DNA from 3 places in the Terrabacter sp. 05T424 genome. Region 1 is predicted to be linked to each of the others. Evidence: predicted binding sites of a transcription regulator. Region 1 holds the regulator's gene; each other region holds the start of a gene.
The links. The regulator LexA, encoded in region 1, represses DNA repair genes until DNA is damaged. The targets are predictions, from matches to a motif close to TCGAACANNTGTTCGA.
Positions count from the first base shown of each region.

Region 2: AC1DE0_RS16295 (13E12 repeat family protein) is a predicted target of LexA. The motif match lies at 2,672-2,687, and genes of this name have one in related genera.
Region 3: AC1DE0_RS20260 (HNH endonuclease signature motif containing protein) is a predicted target of LexA. The motif match lies at 1,450-1,465, and genes of this name have one in related genera.

Region 1 covers NZ_JBFTLB010000007.1:49,996-55,585, forward strand. Annotated here, with positions in the region: gene AC1DE0_RS14805 (hypothetical protein) at 1-662, opposite strand, end outside; gene AC1DE0_RS14810 (alpha/beta hydrolase) at 659-2,440, opposite strand; gene AC1DE0_RS14815 (hypothetical protein) at 2,437-2,766, opposite strand; gene AC1DE0_RS14820 (LysM peptidoglycan-binding domain-containing protein) at 3,038-3,436, opposite strand; gene lexA (transcriptional repressor LexA) at 3,700-4,398, shown strand; gene AC1DE0_RS14830 (hypothetical protein) at 4,498-5,400, shown strand; gene AC1DE0_RS14835 (aminoglycoside phosphotransferase family protein) at 5,413-5,590, opposite strand, start outside.
Region 2 covers NZ_JBFTLB010000007.1:367,096-372,685, reverse strand. Annotated here, with positions in the region: gene AC1DE0_RS16305 (Na+/H+ antiporter) at 1-831, shown strand, start outside; gene AC1DE0_RS16300 (bifunctional o-acetylhomoserine/o-acetylserine sulfhydrylase) at 979-2,295, opposite strand; SAM riboswitch class IV at 2,387-2,505, opposite strand; gene AC1DE0_RS16295 (13E12 repeat family protein) at 2,725-4,248, shown strand; gene AC1DE0_RS16290 (acyl-CoA dehydrogenase family protein) at 4,334-5,497, shown strand.
Region 3 covers NZ_JBFTLB010000013.1:43,844-49,433, reverse strand. Annotated here, with positions in the region: gene glpK (glycerol kinase GlpK) at 1-1,353, opposite strand, end outside; gene AC1DE0_RS20260 (HNH endonuclease signature motif containing protein) at 1,473-2,840, shown strand; gene AC1DE0_RS20255 (DUF309 domain-containing protein) at 2,847-3,278, opposite strand; partial or broken gene AC1DE0_RS20250 (DUF1877 family protein) at 3,351-3,506, opposite strand; gene AC1DE0_RS20245 (glycerol-3-phosphate dehydrogenase/oxidase) at 3,752-5,476, shown strand; gene AC1DE0_RS20240 (hypothetical protein) at 5,534-5,590, shown strand, end outside.

The DNA.
Region 1 (5,590 bases):
GCCCGCGCAAGCACCAGCCAGGCGACCCCGAACGCCGCGGGCGCACGGAGGTCGATGAACCCGGCCTCGACGAGCAGCAGCACGAACGTCGAGGCCGCAGTTCCGTCGTCCATCGAGCGCAGGAACGACGTGGAGCCTGCCGCCACACCGCCGTCGAGCACCACCGCCGCGGCGAGCACGCCGATCTCGACCAGAGCCGCAAGGGCTGACCAGCGCAACCGCTCCCTGACCGTGCTCGTCGGAGGGCCTTGACGGACCGGTCCCGAGAGCCCTACCGGGCCGCCCGCCCCGCCCGCCCCGAGTGGCCCGTCCGGCTCGGCACGGTGCGGCACGGGAGGCGGCGCGCCCAGCTCGTCGACGGGGCCGCGCACCGGGTCGCTCCTCGGCTGCAGCCCGGACCTGCTCAGGGCCACGGCCAGCGTGACCCCGAACCCCACGACACCCAAGAGCACAGGTGACGACACAGCGATGAGCGCAGCGTCCGCCGCTGCACCCGGGCCGCAGCCGACCCAGGCGATGAGAATCGCTGGAACCGCCGGCAGCACCGCGCTGCCCAGGCACGCCCGGGCGACGAGGGCGTCCCTGCGCTCGCGGGCCTGTCCGGGCACCCATCGCGCCATCCGACGCGGTGTGGCTGGGCCCGGCGTGAGGGGCCTGCTCACGGCACGAGCCTCGGCCACCGCAGCGGGTCGGAACCGAGGCTGGGCCCGGTGGTGGTGCAGGCTCGCTCGTCGGCACCCTGCACGATGCGCAGCTCGGGGCGGCCGGCCGCGACGGCCACCAGGTTGTGCGCGCTGTCGGTGCCCGCCCGCAGGTAGTCCGAGTGGCCCGCCGACGTTCGGCCCGCATCGACGAAGGCCGCGCGGGGCCGCATCCAGTGGTTGCAGCCCGAGCCCGGATGCTTGAGCGCGAACGTCGAGAGCCGCAGGGCGCCGCCGACCTCGGCCGGGCGCGTGCCGTGCACCATCCAGCCGTAGCTGAACACGTCGTCGCCGACAGCGCCCAGCACGTTGAGCGCACCCGGCTTCAGCGCGGTCTGCGCGATGTCGGTGAACGGCAGTCCGGGAGCCCCGAAGACCGCGACGTCGTCGATCGAGCTGGTGCGCAGGCTGGCGAACCCGGCCAGCGTGGCGCCGTAGGAGTGCGCCCACACCGTCTGGTGCGCAGGTCGGTCACGGGCGGTCTCGAGCCCGGTGACGAAGTCCGCGAGGGCTGCTGCGTTGTCGCGGGCAAGCTTGGCGTTGAGGACGTTCCGGTCGATGGACGACGTGATCTCGTGCACCTGGGGCGCGTCGTAGCCCATCCACGTGACGACCGCGACATCATCCCCCCGTGCGATCGCCCGTGCCTCGGAGCGCATCCGGACGAACGTGTCGTCGTAGCGCCGCAGGTCGGCACCGACCATGGTCGAGAGGCCGCCCACGAAGGTGACGACGTGCTCGGCCCGGTCGACGTCTCCCACAGCGACGACGGCCCTCAGGTCAGGCTCGCGAGCGTCCAGCAGGAGAAGCCGTCGCGGCGCCCCGTCACGGCGGGCGAGCACGTCACGCACCGCGCGTATGCCGTCCAGCTGTTCCTGCGCCCGCGTCCGCTCGGCGGCGTTCCAGGGAGAGCCCCGGCGCCGCGCGTCGCGAGCACGAGCGGTCGCCGTGCGCTCCGCGCGGTCGAGGAGGATCAGGTTCGCCTCCTGGCGCGCGGCCGCCGGCACCCCGTCGCGAGGACCGACCCACTCAGGCTGCTCGCGGAGAGCCTGACGTCGCTCCTCGTCGGTGAGGGACCGCCACCACGCCGCCGACGCGAACACGCCGGCGGCCGTCGGGGGCGGCGCCGGCAGGTCGCTTCCGTCGAGGACAGCCGCCCCGGAGGCCGATCCAGCCGCCGGGCCGCCTGCTGCCGCGAGAGAGGTGGCTCCTCGCGCCGCGGCCAGCAGCGCGCGGTGCAGGTCTTCGTCGGTCCGGGTGGCCGCGCGCCGGGCCTGCTGCAGGCAGGCGTCGACCTCGGCCCTGAGCAGGTCGTCGAGGCGCGCCCGGTGCGCCTCCCCGACAGGGTCGCCGAGAGAGGCTCGCACCGGGAGGAACAGGCGACCGTCGTCGTCGACCCAAGCACCCTCGTCAGACGCTCGGTGGTCGGCGCGCCCGATCAGGTCGAGTGCACCCTGCAGGCGTTGGGCGGCGTGGGCCACGGCGTTCCCTGCCACCGCGATGCTGCTCGCGAGCTGTCCCAGCCCGGCCACCACGGTGCCGTAGCGGTCGGCCGCGGCGCTCGAGCCGGCACCGCTCCACCGAGGCGCGGCCGACCGGCGCCACAGCACCAACTCGGCCAGGACGACGAGCCGGGATCGGCGCTGCTCCAGACGCCGGCTCACCTCGAGCAGCAGCTGCGGCCGGCCGGCACGGATGTCGCGCACGGTCAGGCCCGAGCCCACGACCGCGGCGCTCACCGTGTGCCGTCGACGGGGTCGCCTTGGGCGGCGCCAGGCAGGGTCGCCTGCAGGGCTTGCCGGGCCACCTGTTCGACGGCGTCGTAGCCGTCGGCGGCGAGGCTGACGCGACGCCCGAGCTCGCGGAGCTCCCACTGGGCCGTCGACAGCCTCGCCTGCCAGGCAGCCGCCACCTGTGGCAGTCCCGACGCGCAGCGACCCCCCGGAAGAGCCGTTGCCACCGGCCGGAGGTCGTCGGCCACCCCGAGCCGCCGCACCTGCCCTAGCACCTCCTCGATGGTGACGGCGCTGGCTCGCAGCGCCGCCGTGTCGATCTCGTATCTCATCCCTGCTCCCTTCCCGAGGCCAGCCACGCTAGGTCGCGGACGCCGGGTCCGGCTGGCGTCATCCACAGGCTCCGGGCGGCCGGTCGTGACACAGCAGAACGCCGCACCCCTCCTCAGGGGTGCGGCGTCCGGGCGGTCACGACGGGGTCGAAGCGCCGTTACCGCCAGCCGCTGGAGGTGGAGCCAACGCGGCCGATGGGGCGGGTCGAGAGAAGCGGGAGCGAGCCAGGCGGCATACGCACGGAAGCCACGAGCCAGGGAGCTCCCGGTGTCAGCGACCCGGGACGACGAGCTGCTGCCCGACGTGGATCTCGGTGGTGCTGAGGCTGTTGGCGACCTGGAGCTCGACGACACCGTCGGCGACGGACAGCTGCGGCAGCTCGCGCGCCGCGATGCCCGACAGCGTCTGACCCGAGGTGACGGTGACCGTGTGGGAGCCGGACGATGCCGAGGCGAGCTGACCGGCCAGTCCGACCGCCAGCAGCGAGACGACCGCCGCGACCAGGATCGAGACCACGAGCCGGCCGAACCGTGTCAGGCGCAGGGGCGGCTGGGCGGCCCGTGCGGCGCGGACGGCCTCGCGCCCGGTGGGCACGAGCACGAGGTGCGGACGGGCCGGCGGCTGCGTGGTCTGCGGCTGACGAACGGCCTCGAGGACGATGGCGCTCATGGTGACCTCCCCTTGCTCCTGAACTGGCGAACGTGTGTTCGATAGAACGTCTGTACGAGTTGTAGCACGTATGTTCGAGGAAGTCGAGACACGCATCGAACAGGTGTTTGGCAACTGTGTTCGAACCTCGTTACTCTTTCCTCACACCACACACCTCACCAGCCACCACTGACACTGGCCCCCGAGCGGCCCTCGACCTCTCCTCGCGCAGTTCTCGAGCCAGGTTCAGCACACGGTCTGACGAGCCGACGAAGGGGATCACCATGGGCGTGACCGAGCTTCCCGATCGCGAGACCGGCGACGGACTGACCGTGCGTCAGCGGCGCGTGCTCGAGGTGATCCGCAACTCCGTCGACCGCAGGGGCTACCCGCCGAGCATGCGCGAGATCGGCGACGCCGTCGGCCTGGCGAGCCCCTCGAGCGTCTCCCACCAGCTCAACGCCCTGGTGGCCAAGGGCTACCTGCGCCGCGACCCCAACCGCCCGCGCGCCCTCGAGATCGTCTCGCCGGATGCGACGGCCGAAGAGGTCGGCTACCGCAGCGGCGACCACTACGACACCGAGACCGGCTCCGGCGACGCCCGTCCCGAGGCGTCCTACGTGCCCGTTCTCGGGCAGATCGCGGCAGGCGTCCCGATCACGGCCGAGGAGGTCGTCGAGGACGTCTTCCCGCTGCCGAAGCAGCTCGTCGGCGAAGGCGACCTCTTCCTCCTCAAGGTCAACGGCGACTCCATGGTCGACGCCGCCATCTGCGACGGCGACTGGGTCGTCGTGCGCCAGCAGCAGCACGCCGACAACGGCGACGTCGTCGCGGCGATGCTCGACAACGAGGCCACGGTGAAGACGTTCAAGCGCGTCGACGGGCACGTCTGGCTGATGCCGCACAACGAGGACTTCTCCCCCATCGACGGCGACGACGCGACGATCCTCGGCAAGGTCACCGCCGTCCTGCGCCGAATCTGACGCGCGGGGTCGCCCGCGGCGACGCGACCCCGCTCCAGCAGGCGTATCGCCACGGCGGCCGCCACACTCTGACGAGTGAGTCCTGCAGAGGAGACCGCCATGGCATCCGGGCGCACCCGCGACGTCGTCTACACCTACCGCTACCTGCGGGGCGCGATGATCGCCCTGCTGCTCATGCTCCTGCTGTCGGTGGGCTACGAGTGGTGGTGGGAGACCGAACACAGCTGCTGGCTCGGCTCGATCAGCGCCTACTACTACACGCCCGCGCGGACGGTCTTCGTCGGCTCCCTCTGCGCCCTCGGCGCGAGCCTCATCGCGTACAAGGGGCACTCGTCCGAGGAGGACGTGCTGCTCAACTTCTCCGGCTTCATGGCGTTCGTCGTCGCCATGGTGCCGACCGTCCCCGACGACCGCTGCGGGCCGAACGCCTACACGCAGACGCCCGCCGAGATCGCCGCGGCGGTGCGCAACAACATCTGGTCGCTCGTCGTCGTCGCGGTGATCGCGGCCGTCATCGTCGCGGCGCTCAAACGAGGCGCGATGCGGCGCGATGCCTCCGCGCGCCCGACGACGCGGTCGGTGCTGGTGACCCTGGCCTGCGCAGGCGTGCTGCTGGTGGAGCTCACCCTGTTCCTCGTCCTGCGCGACCGTTTCATCGCCCTGAGCCACGGCATCGCCGCGGGCACCATGGTGGCCGGGGTCATCGCCGTCATGGTGTTCAGCGCACTGCGCACCGAGGAGCGCCACCGGGCGGCCGGCGACGACGACGGGCGCGGCTACCGCCGCATCTACCTCGCCATCGCGGTCGCGCTCACGGTCGCGCTCGCCGCGACGGTCGTCGCGGCGCTGACGGTCCAGGGCTTCGCCCACCTCGTCCTCGTCGCCGAGGTCATCGTCATCGTGCTGTTCGCGACCTACTGGGGCGTCCAGACCAAGGAGCTGTGGGACCTCGGCGAGGTCTCCGCCGACGAGGCACGCGACCTCGGGGCCCGTGCCGAGTAGCCCCTCCGCGGCTCACGACAGGGGCGTGGGGTCGCCGAGGGCCCCGAGCCACCACGTGCCCGCATCGCCGTACTCCGCCCGCTCTTCTGTCGTCATCGTGGCCACGACCCGCAGCCAGGACTCGGCGCGCGCGAGCCGCCCCAGGTGCAGGGCCGCGGGCAGCGCCTGCCGGAGCCGGGTCGAGGGAACG
Region 2 (5,590 bases), 320 kb from region 1:
CTGTCGTGGGCCGGCATGCGCGGCGTCGTCACGCTCGCGGCCGCGCTGCTGCTGCCCGAGACGCCCGTGCGCGCCGTGCTCATCCTCATCGCCGTTGTGGTCACCATCGGCACGCTCCTCATCCAGGGCACCACCCTGCCGTGGGTCGCCCACCGACTCGGGGTGCGCGGGCCCGACCCGCGCGAGGACGCGCTGCAGGCCGCCACCGTGCTGCAGGCCGCCACCCGGTCGGGGCTCGACGTGCTCGCGCAGATGCCCGACGTCGACGAGTCCACGAAGGACATGCTCCGTGAACGTGCCTCCGACCGGGTCAACCAGCTGTGGGAGCGGCTCGGCCCTCGTGGGCTCGACGGGGCGGAGACCCCCAGCACGCAGTACCGGCGAGCGCGGTTGACGATGCTCGAAGCGGAGCGCGGCGAGGTGCTGCGACTGCGCAACGAAGGACGCGCCGACGACGTCGTGCTGCGCACCGTCCTCGGCGCGCTCGACCTCGAGGAGACGATGCTCGACCGTCTCGAGGACCAGGAGACCCGACTGGCAGAAAGTGAGATGTTGCCCGTGGACACCATCGAGGCTCCCTGTGAGCACCTGCAGGACAGTGGCGCGTGCGCCGAGCCCCGCACTCCGGAAGGGTGCGAGGAGTGCCTGCGCGACGGGACGACCTGGGTGCACCTGCGCATGTGCCTGGAGTGCGGGCACGTCGGCTGCTGCGACTCCTCCGAGTTCAAGCACGCGAGCGCGCACTTCGCCGAGACCTCCCACGCCGTGATGCGCTCGCTCGAGCCGGGCGAGTCGTGGCGGTGGTGCTTCGTCGACGAGGTCGTCGGCTGACCCAGCCGGGGGTGCGTGCCCCGGCGGGCGGCATACGTCCTCGGCATACGTCCTAGACGTGCGTTCTGGGCTGCACCCCAGCCGCGGCCGGGCGCTGAACGGCACGGCCGGCGCAGGCCGACCGTGCCGTTCGTGCACTCCGAGGAGTCAGGCCTTCGCCGCGGCGAATCCCTGCTCGAGGTCGGCCACGATGTCGTCGATGTTCTCGATCCCGACCGACAGGCGCACCAGACCCGGGGTCACGCCGGCCGCCACGCGGTCCTCCTCGGGTCCCTGCGAGTGCGTCGTCGATGCAGGGTGGATGACGAGCGAGCGCACGTCGCCGATGTTCGCGACGTGGCTGTGGAGCGTCAGCGCCTCGACGAACTTCTTGCCCGCCTCGAGGCCGCCAGCGATCTCGAAGGAGAGCACGGCACCCGCCCCGCGGGGCGCGTACTTCTGGGCGGTGGCGTACGAGGGGCTGTCGGGCAGGGAGGCCCACACGACGCGCTCCACCTGCTCCTGGCCCTGCAGGTAGGCGGCCACCTTGGCGGCGTTCTCGAGGTGGCGCTCGATGCGTAGCGACAGCGTCTCGAGACCCTGCGCGATGAGGAACGCGTTGAAGGGCGCCGCCGACGGCCCGAGGTCGCGCAGCAGCTGGACCCGAGCCTTGAGGATGTACGCGAGGTTCGCGCCGAGGGCGCTGCCGACGCCGAGGTCGCGTGCGAAGACGAGACCGTGGTAGCTCTCCTCGGGAGTGTTGTAGTTGGGGAACTTCTCCGGGTCCTTCGCGTAGTCGAACCGGCCCGCGTCGACGATGACGCCCGCGATGGACGTGCCGTGGCCGCCGAGGTACTTCGTCGCGGAGTGCACGACGATGTCGGCGCCCCACTCGATCGGGCGGATGACGAACGGGGTGGCGATGGTGTTGTCGACGACGAGCGGCACGCCGTGCTCGTGGGCGAGCGCCGCCACGGCCTCGATGTCGAGCACCTCGGCCTTCGGGTTCGCGATGGTCTCGCCGAAGAAGGCCTTCGTGTTGGGGCGCGCGGCGGCCCGCCAGGACTCGATCGAGGTCGGGTCCTCGACGAAGCTCACCTCGATGCCGAGCTTGGGCAGCGTGAACTTGAGCAGGTTGACCGTGCCGCCGTAGAGGCTGGGGGAGGCGACGATGTGGTCGCCGGCCTCGGCGAGGTTGAGCAGGGCCAGCGTCGTCGCGGACTGTCCCGACGCGACCAGGAGCGCGCCCACGCCGCCCTCGAGCGCGGCGATGCGCTGCTCCACGACGTCGGTCGTCGGGTTCATGATCCGGGTGTAGATGTTGCCGAACTCCCTGAGCCCGAACAGGTTTGCCGCGTGGTCGGTGTCGTTGAAGACGTAGCTGGTCGTCTGGTAAATAGGCAGGGCGCGGGCCCCGGTGGCGCTGTCGGCGCTCTGGCCGGCGTGGATCTGCTTGGTCTCGAAGGACCAGTTGGGTTCGGTCATCTCTCGTGTGCTCTTCCTCAGTCGTGTCGATGACCGGGCCTGCGTCGAGGTGACCGGCCGGCGCACCGACGGGTCGGTGCGGGAGAGGAGCTCTCCGCGCTTGCCCGAGCGCCGAGGGCGTCGACGGGCCAGGTCCTCACCCGGGGCACCCCGCCGCGGTGGGAGGGTTGCCGGCCAGCGAGCCGGGGCTTGGCGCTGGCACTCATGACCTACTCGCGAGTGTACGTACGCGTGTCCGGCAGATGGGAGCGCGTGTCCTCATGGTGGACGTGCTTGGGGGTCGTTCCGCTTCTGGGTTCGTGATGCCTCAGGTGAACCCTGCTGTTGCGCAGAGCAATTCGTTGTCCACAGGTGCGCGCGAGCCCTTCCCATCGAGTCGAACACATGTTCTACTGGAGTAGTCCAAAGTGCTGCTGAGGGAGGGGACGTATGCCGTACGTCGCGTCGTCACGAGGCTCCTTCGGGCTGCTCGGTGGCCGCCCGCCGCGGGTGGTCGACGTGACCTGGGTCCACGATCCAGGGGCGTCCGGTGGTCGCGCGCGGCGGGTCGTGTCCGTGCTGTCGAGTCGGTTTGCCGGCGAGGTGTTGTACGAGGCGACGGACGTCGCTCACTCGTGCGTGCTGACCGAAGAGATCGAGCGGGCGCGGTCGGTGGAGGTGACCGAGGGCCTGTTGCGGGACGGTGAGCGGGTGATGGCGCAGGTCGAGGCGCTCGAGGTGGCGAAGGCGCGCGTCGAGGCCGACCTGCTCGCTGCGTACGGGGCGTTGCACACCATCGAGGCCCAGCAGGTCGCCGCCTTGCCAGCCGGTGGGAGTGCCGTGCGGATGGCGGCACTGGCCTCGCCGGAGCGGCTCGTCGCGGAGGAGATCGCGCTGGCGACCGGGGTCGGGGTCGGTGAGGTGTCGCGGCGGCTGGCGTTGGCGACGGCACCGCGGCGGCACCGGCGCGTCCTGGCCGCGTTGCGGGCCGGTGGCACGTCGCTGTACCGGGCGGTGCAGCTCGCCTGCGACACGGTTCAGCTGTCGGATGTGGATGTCGCGGTGGTGGAGGAGTCGGTGCTGGCTCCGTCGCGGGACGGGCGGGTGGTGGGGCAGCGGACCTTCACGACCCGGTTGACTCGCGCCATCGCGTCGGTGGACACGAGGGGCGCGGGGGAGCGGCGGGCGCACGCGAAAGCGCGGCGTGGGGTGTTCGGGCGGATGGTCGGTGACGGGATGGGGTGTCTGAGCTTGACGGCCGATGCGGGCACGGTCGCGGCGATCCTGGACCGGCTCGACACCCGTGCTCGCGCCGCGCGAGGCGGAGGAGACRCGCGGACCCTGGACCAGCTGCGCTGCGACCTGGCCACCGAGGCCCTGCTGCGTGACGTCCTCGCCGACGCGTGTGACGGGCCTGCGCCTGCGCCGGCCACCGGTGACGCGGCGGCGCGGGTGTGGCTCGTCGTGCCGTTCGAGGTCGCCACCGGCCAGAGCGACGCGGCGTGCGAGCTGCCCGGGCACCGCTGGGTCACCGCCGCCCACGCCCGCGAGATCATGACCCGCCCGGGCTCGGTCTGGCAGACCCTTCCCGTCGACATCCGCGACGGCCACGCGATCACCCGCCCCACCAGGGCCTACCGGCCCACACTCGCGATGGTTGAGCACGTCCGAGCGGTCGACGGKACCTGCCGCGGCCCCGACTGCCACGTCCCCGCSACCCGGTGCGACCTCGACCACGAGATCCCGTGGCCGGCSGGCGAGACCTCGGTGACGAATTTCTACGCCAAGGAACGCCGCCACCACAACGTCAAGACCCACGGCATCTGGACCAGCACCCCCGTCGCCGACGACGGCCTCGAGTGGACCACCCTCACCGGCCGCAGCTACACCACCTACCCCAAGGACTGGCGCGAAGGACTCGGCCCGCCACCCGACACCGGGCCGCCACCTGGCCCCGAACCGCCGCCCTTCTGAGCATCTCACGGCCTCGTCCGCACCACTCCGTGGCGTCGATCACTAGGACGTCCTACTAATCCGAACTGGCGAGTAGGATCGCGCCGTGAGCACGAATGACGCCTTCGACCTGTTCCGCACCAGCGAGGACCACGAGGCCCTGCGCGAGGCGATCCGGGCGATCGCCGAGGACAAGATCGCCCCGTACGCCGCCGCCGTCGACGAGGAGGCGCGCTACCCCCAGGAGGCGCACGACGCCCTCGTCGCCTCAGACTTCTTCGCACCGCACGTGCCCGAGCAGTACGACGGCATGGGCGCCGACGCCCTGGCGACGTGCATCGTCATCGAAGAGATCGCCCGCGTCGACGCGTCCGCCTCGCTCATCCCGGCGGTCAACAAGCTCGGCTCGCTGCCCCTCATCCTCGACGGCAGCGACGACGTCAAGGCGCGCTACCTGCCCCCGCTCGCCAAGGGCGAGACGACCTTCTCCTACGGCCTGTCCGAGCGCGAGGCCGGCTCCGACACGGCGTCGATGAAGTGCCGCGCCCGCCAGGACGGCGACGGCTGGGTGCTGAACGGCCAGAAGTCGTGGATCACGAACGCCGGCGTCTCCGAGTACTACACCGTCCTCGCCGTCACCGACCCCGAGGGCCCCCGTGGGGGCAACGTCACGGCGTTCGTCGTCGAGAAGTCCGACGACGGTTTCACGTTCGGTGAGAAGGAGCGCAAGCTCGGCATCAAGGGCAGCCCGACGCGCGAGCTGCACTTCGACAACGTCCGCATCCCCGGCGACCGCGTCGTCGGCCAGGTCGGCGACGGCCTGAAGATCGCGCTGCGCACCCTCGACCACACGCGCGTCACGATCGGCGCGCAGGCGGTCGGCATCGCCCAGGGCGCGCTCGACCAGGCTCTCGCCTACGTCAAGGAGCGCAAGCAGTTCGGCAAGCACATCGCCGACTTCCAGGGGATCCAGTTCATGCTCGCCGACATGGCGATGGAGCTCGAGGCCGGGCGCCAGATGGTCTACGTCGCGGCCGCCAAGTCCGAGCGCGGCGACAAGGACCTCTCGTTCTTCGGCGCAGCTGCCAAGTGCTACGCCTCCGATGCGGCCATGAAGATCACGACCGACGCCGTCCAGCTGCTCGGCGGTGCCGGCTACACGCGCGACTTCCCGCTCGAGCGGATGATGCGCGACGCGAAGATCACCCAGATCTACGAGGGCACCAACCAGGTCCAGCGCGTCGTCATGGCCCGCCAGCTGCTCAAGTAGACGCGGGTGGCCGCTGCGGTGGCGTCTCTTCCGGCGGGCCTTCATCGCCCTCCCAGCGACTTCCGCCGTGGCAGGGGTAGGTTCTCGGGGCGG
Region 3 (5,590 bases), on a different contig from region 1:
ATACGCGGCGCCGAGCGCGGTCGTCTCGGCCACGACGGGGCGCACGACGTCGACGCCGAGCAGGTCGGCCTGGAACTGCATCAGGGTCTCGTTGACGACCATGCCGCCGTCGACCTTGAGCTCGGTGAGCGGCACGCCGGAGTCGGCATTCATCGCCTCGAGGACCTCGCGCGTCTGGAAAGCCGTGGCCTCCAAGGCTGCTCGCGCGATGTGGCCCTTGTTGACGAACCGCGTGAGGCCGACGAGAGCGCCGCGGGCGTCGGGGCGCCAGTGCGGGGCGAAGAGGCCCGAGAAGGCCGGCACGAAGTAGGCGCCGCCGTTGTCGTCGACCGTCGCCGCGAGGGTCTCGACCTCGTTGGCGTCCTTGATGAGCCCGAGATTGTCGCGCAGCCACTGGATCAGGGAACCGGTGACGGCGATCGAGCCCTCGAGGGCGTAGACCGGCTTCGCGTCGCCGAGCCGGTAGCAGACGGTCGTGAGCAGGCCGTTCTGAGAGGCGACGATCTCCTCGCCGGTGTTGAGCAGCATGAAGTTGCCGGTGCCGTAGGTGTTCTTGGCGGTGCCGACCTCGAGGCAGGCCTGGCCGAACGTCGCCGCCTGCTGGTCGCCGAGGATGCCGGCGACGGGCACGTCGATGAGGATGCCGGGCTTGCACGTGCCGTAGACCTCGGACGACGACCGGATCTCGGGGAGCATCGCGAGCGGGATGCCGATCTCGGCCGCGATGGACTCGTCCCACGCAAGCGTGCGCAGGTCCATGAGGAGGGTGCGCGACGCGTTGGTGACGTCAGTGACGTGCACGCCGCCATCGGCCGCGCCGCCGGTGAGATTCCACAGCAGCCACGTGTCGACGGTGCCGAAGAGCAGCTCGCCGGCCTCGGCCCTCTCGCGGGCTCCCTCGACGTGGTCGAGGATCCAGCGCGCCTTGGGCCCGCCGAAGTACGTCGCGAGTGGCAGGCCAGTGACGTCCTTGAACCGCTCGATGCCGCCGTCCTTCGCCAGCTCGTCGCAGATCGACTGGGTGCGGGTGTCCTGCCAGACGATCGCGTTGTGGACCGGCTCGCCGGTCGCCTTGTCCCACACGACCGTCGTCTCGCGCTGGTTGGTGATGCCTACCGCGGCCACGTGGGTGGCGTTGAGGTTCGCCTTGCCGAGGGCACCGCCGACGACGGCGCGGGTGTTCTGCCAGATCTCCATGGGGTCGTGCTCGACCCAGCCGGCGCGCGGCAGGATCTGCCGGTGCTCCTGCTGGTCGACGGCGACGACGCGACCGTTCCGGTCGAAGACCATGGCCCGCGTGCTGGTGGTCCCCTGGTCGATCGCCACGACATGGCTGCGCTGCTCCGTCGACATGTCGGCACCGTACCGTCGAGGGCCTGCGACGTCACGCAAGGCGCGGATTAGTCTGTCCTGCAATCGAATTGCTTGTGGACAACCGTTGCCTTGCGTTCGTACACATGTTCTAATGAGGTATGCCGTTCACCTCCGTTCCGTCGCCCCTCGAGCTCGCGCTCGGTGCCGCGCTGGAGCACGCCGGCGTGGAGCTGCCGGAGGCCGACCCGCTGCCGTCGCTGTTCACCGCCGGCGAGTCCGCTCTGCGCGAGATCGAGCAACTCGAGGCCGAGAAGGCTCGCCTGGAGGGGCGACTCGTCGACGCATACGCGGCCCTGCACACCATCCTCGAGCAGCAGCACGACGTGCTCGGACTCTCTCGGGGGCGTGTTCCGCTGCGCGCCGACACGGTCGTCACGCAGGAGATCGCCTGCGCGACAGGCGTGGGCGCCGCCGAGGTCTCGCGTCGTCTCGAGCTCGCAACGTCGCCACGCCGTCACCGCGTGCTGCGTGAGGCCCTGCGCACGGGAACAGTCAGCCTCCACCGCGCCCTGCGCGTGGTCACCGAGACCCGCCTACTGCCCGACGAGGTGCTTCCCGACCTCGAGACCACGGTGCTCGCACCGGCGCCCGACGGCTCGATCTCGTCGCAGCGGCTTTTCGCGACCCCGCTGAGCCGCTGCGTCCGCTCGGCCGACGACCGGTCGGGTCACGAGCGCCGGCGGTCCGCGGAGGCGTCGCGCACGGCGCACGGGCGGCTCACTGACGACGGCATCGGCACCTTCACCGTGATGGCGCCGGCTGAAACCGTCGTGGCCGTGCTCGACCGCGCCGACGCGATCGCGCGGGCAGCGCGCGCGGGGGGCGACCCACGCACCCTCGACCAACTGCGTAGCGACGCCATCTGCTCGCTGGCACTTTTCGGCTCCCTTGCGCCTGAGCACAACTCGTTCGGCGGACCCGTGCCCGCGGCGTCGGTGCGCATCGTCGTGCCGTTCGAGGTGGCAGTCGGCGTCTCCGACGCCGCTTGCGAGCTGCCGGGGCATGGTTGGGCCAGTGCTGCCCACGCGCGGCGCATCATGACCGCCGCGGGCTCTACGTGGCAGCGACTCGCCGTCGACGTGAAGTCCGGTCGGGCGCTCGAGCTCTCCACCGACCACTACCGGCCCACCCGCGCCATGGTCGAACACGTCCAGGCGGTCGACGGAGTGTGCCGTGCCCCCGGCTGCCAGGTGCCGGCAGACCGCTGCGACCTCGACCACGTGGTGCCGTGGCCGATGGGACCGACCACCGCAGGCAACGCCCAGTCGCTGAGCCGCGGGTGCCACCACCCGAAGACCGCCGGTTTGTGGTCCGCCGCGCGAGCTCCGGACGACGGCATCCGGTGGACGACCCTCACCGGTCGCGAATACGTCACCTACCCCCGCGACTGGCGCGAGGCTCTCGACGATGCGGGTGCTTCAGCGTCAACCACCGCTCCCCCACCCTGCGATCCGCCGCCCTTCTGAGGTCGGTCAGAACGTCCCGTCGTGACGGCGCGCTCCCGCCGCCACGGCGTCGAGGTCGACGCCGTATGCGGGTCCTCCGGTGGCGGCGTAGTCGGCCAGCCTCCCGGCAGCCCGTTCGAAGAGGCGGCCGGCACCGGTCCCGTTGCCCCGAGCCTCGTGCGTCATCGCGACGCAGAGCTGCGCCAGTCCCTGCCACAGGTCCCGCTCCTCGGCAGGGCCGGCCTTCCAGCGTGCTTCAAGGACCTCGTGCGCCGAGAAGGGCCGGCCGGCCTCCACCAGGCCGCGGGCCACCCGGAGCGTCTCGTCGGGCGGCAGCGCCTCCTCCGACACCGGCTCGACGCCCTCGGCGCCGTACGGCAGCGGGCGCCCGAGCGCATCCCGAGGCCGCGCCTGTCGGGCCCGGCCCTGGGTGTCGCGGTCACGGTCCGAGGTGCTCACGGGCACCAGCCTGTCACTGGACGGAGACGAGCACACCTTCGCCGCGAGAGGCGGCCCCCACACGGCTTCGGGCTCGAGCAGGCGTGCGGGCCCGTAGCCGTTGTCCTCACCGACCGGCCGTCCGCCCAGGATCGCGCCTCCGGCCGCACCGGCATCGCCCGCGCACGAGTCGGTTCCGGTCAGCAGGAAGTGGATGCCGTGCCACGACTTGTCGAGGTCGAGCCAGATCGTGCCGCGCCCATCCTGGAGGGAGCCAGCGGCATCCTCCTACGCGGCTGCGGCGAGCGTGAGCGGCTCGGACGGCATACGTTGTCGCGCATAAACGCAGGGGACACGACCACCACGCACGGCACGACGTAGGGCACGACGCAGGGCACGACGCAGGGCACGACGCAGGGGGGCCGGACAGGCAGCGGCGCAGGCCGCGCGCCTCGTTAGAGTGGCGGTCTCGACACCGACGTGAAGGGGTACCGATGACGAGCCCAGTCCGGCTGGACCTCGACTACCGCGCTCGGGCGTGGAAGCGCCTCGCCACCAAGCAGTTCGACGTGCTCGTCGTCGGCGGCGGTGTGACCGGCGGAGGGGTCGCGCTGGACGCCGCGACGCGCGGCCTGTCGACCGCCCTCGTCGAGCAGCGCGACTTCGGCTCCGGCACCTCGTCTCGCTCGTCGAAGCTCTTCCACGGCGGCCTGCGCTACCTCGAGCAGATGAACTTCGACCTGGTGCGCGAGGCGCTCAAGGAGCGCGAGCTGATGCTGAGCCGCATCGCCCCACACCTCGTGAAGCCGGTCTCCTTCCTCTACCCGCTGACCAGCCGCGGCTGGGAGCGGCCCTACGTCACGGCCGGGCTCACCCTCTACGACTCCATGGGCGGCGCGCGTTCGGTGCCGCGGCACAAGCAGCTGACGCGCACCGGCGCCCTCAAGCTCGCACCGGCCCTCAAGCGCGAGGCCCTCACGGGCGGGCTGCTCTACTTCGACGCCCAGGCGGACGACGCCCGGCACACCCTGACGACGGTCCGCACCGCGGCGGCATACGGCGCCACGGTGCTGTCGAGTGCGCGCGTCGTCGACCTGCTCCGCGCCGGCGAGCGCGTCGTCGGCGCCGTGGTCGAGGACGTCGAGACGGGCGAGACCGTGCAGGTCAAGGCATCCGTCGTGATCAACTGCACCGGCGTGTGGACCGACGACATCCAGACCATGGCCGGCGGCCGCGGCCGGTTCCACGTGCGGGCCAGCAAGGGCGTGCACATCGTCGTCGCGCGCGACCGCATCAACTCCGAGACCGGCCTGATCCTGCGCACCGAGAAGTCCGTCCTCTTCGTCATCCCGTGGGGCACGCACTGGATCATCGGCACCACCGACACCGACTGGGAGCTCGACCGCAGCCACCCGGCGGCCACCCGCGCTGACATCGACTACATCCTCGAGCACATCAACACCGTGCTGAAGGTGCCGCTGTCGCACGGCGACATCCAGGGCGTGTACGCCGGACTGCGCCCGCTGCTGTCCGGCGAGAACGAGGACACCAGCCAGCTCTCGCGCGAGCACGCCGTGGCGCGCCCACAGCCCGGCCTCATCTCGATCGCCGGGGGCAAGTACACGACCTACCGCGTCATGGCTGCCGACGCCGTCGACGCCGCCCGCGAGGACATCGGCGGCGACGTCTCCGACAGCGTCACCGAGTTCATCCCCCTCTCGGGCGCGGAGGGCTACGTCGCGCTCGTCAACCAGATCGACCGGCTCGCCCGTCACCAGGACCTCCCGGTCTGGCGCATCACGCACCTGCTCGAGCGCTACGGATCGCTCGTCCACGAGCTCTTCGCGCTGGCCGAGGACGACCGCTCCCTCTACGAGCCGCTGCCCGGCGCCGAGGAGTACCTCAAGGTCGAGGCTCTGTATGCCGCCACGCACGAGGGCGCCCTGCACCTCGACGACCTGCTGGCCCGGCGCACCCGGATCTCCATCGAGACACCCAGCCGCGGCATCGACAGCGCCCGCGCCGTCGCCGAGATCGTCGCGCCCGTGCTCGGCTGGGACGCCGAGCGCCTCGAGGCCGAGGTCGACGCGTACGTCGCCCGTGTCGAGGCCGAGCTCGAGTCGCAGAAGGAGCTCGCCGACTCCGAGGCGAACGCCGAGCGGCTCAGCGCCCCGGACGTACGCCGTATCCCCGTCAGCCGGGCGGCCGAGCCCTCCTGAGCGGCCACAGGCTCGACAACCCCTGTCCCGGCCGGTCCCGGTTCCTACACTGGCCTCATGAGGACTCGACGCGGGTTGGCTGCTGCAGCCATGGCGGCCGCCGCCCTGCTCGCA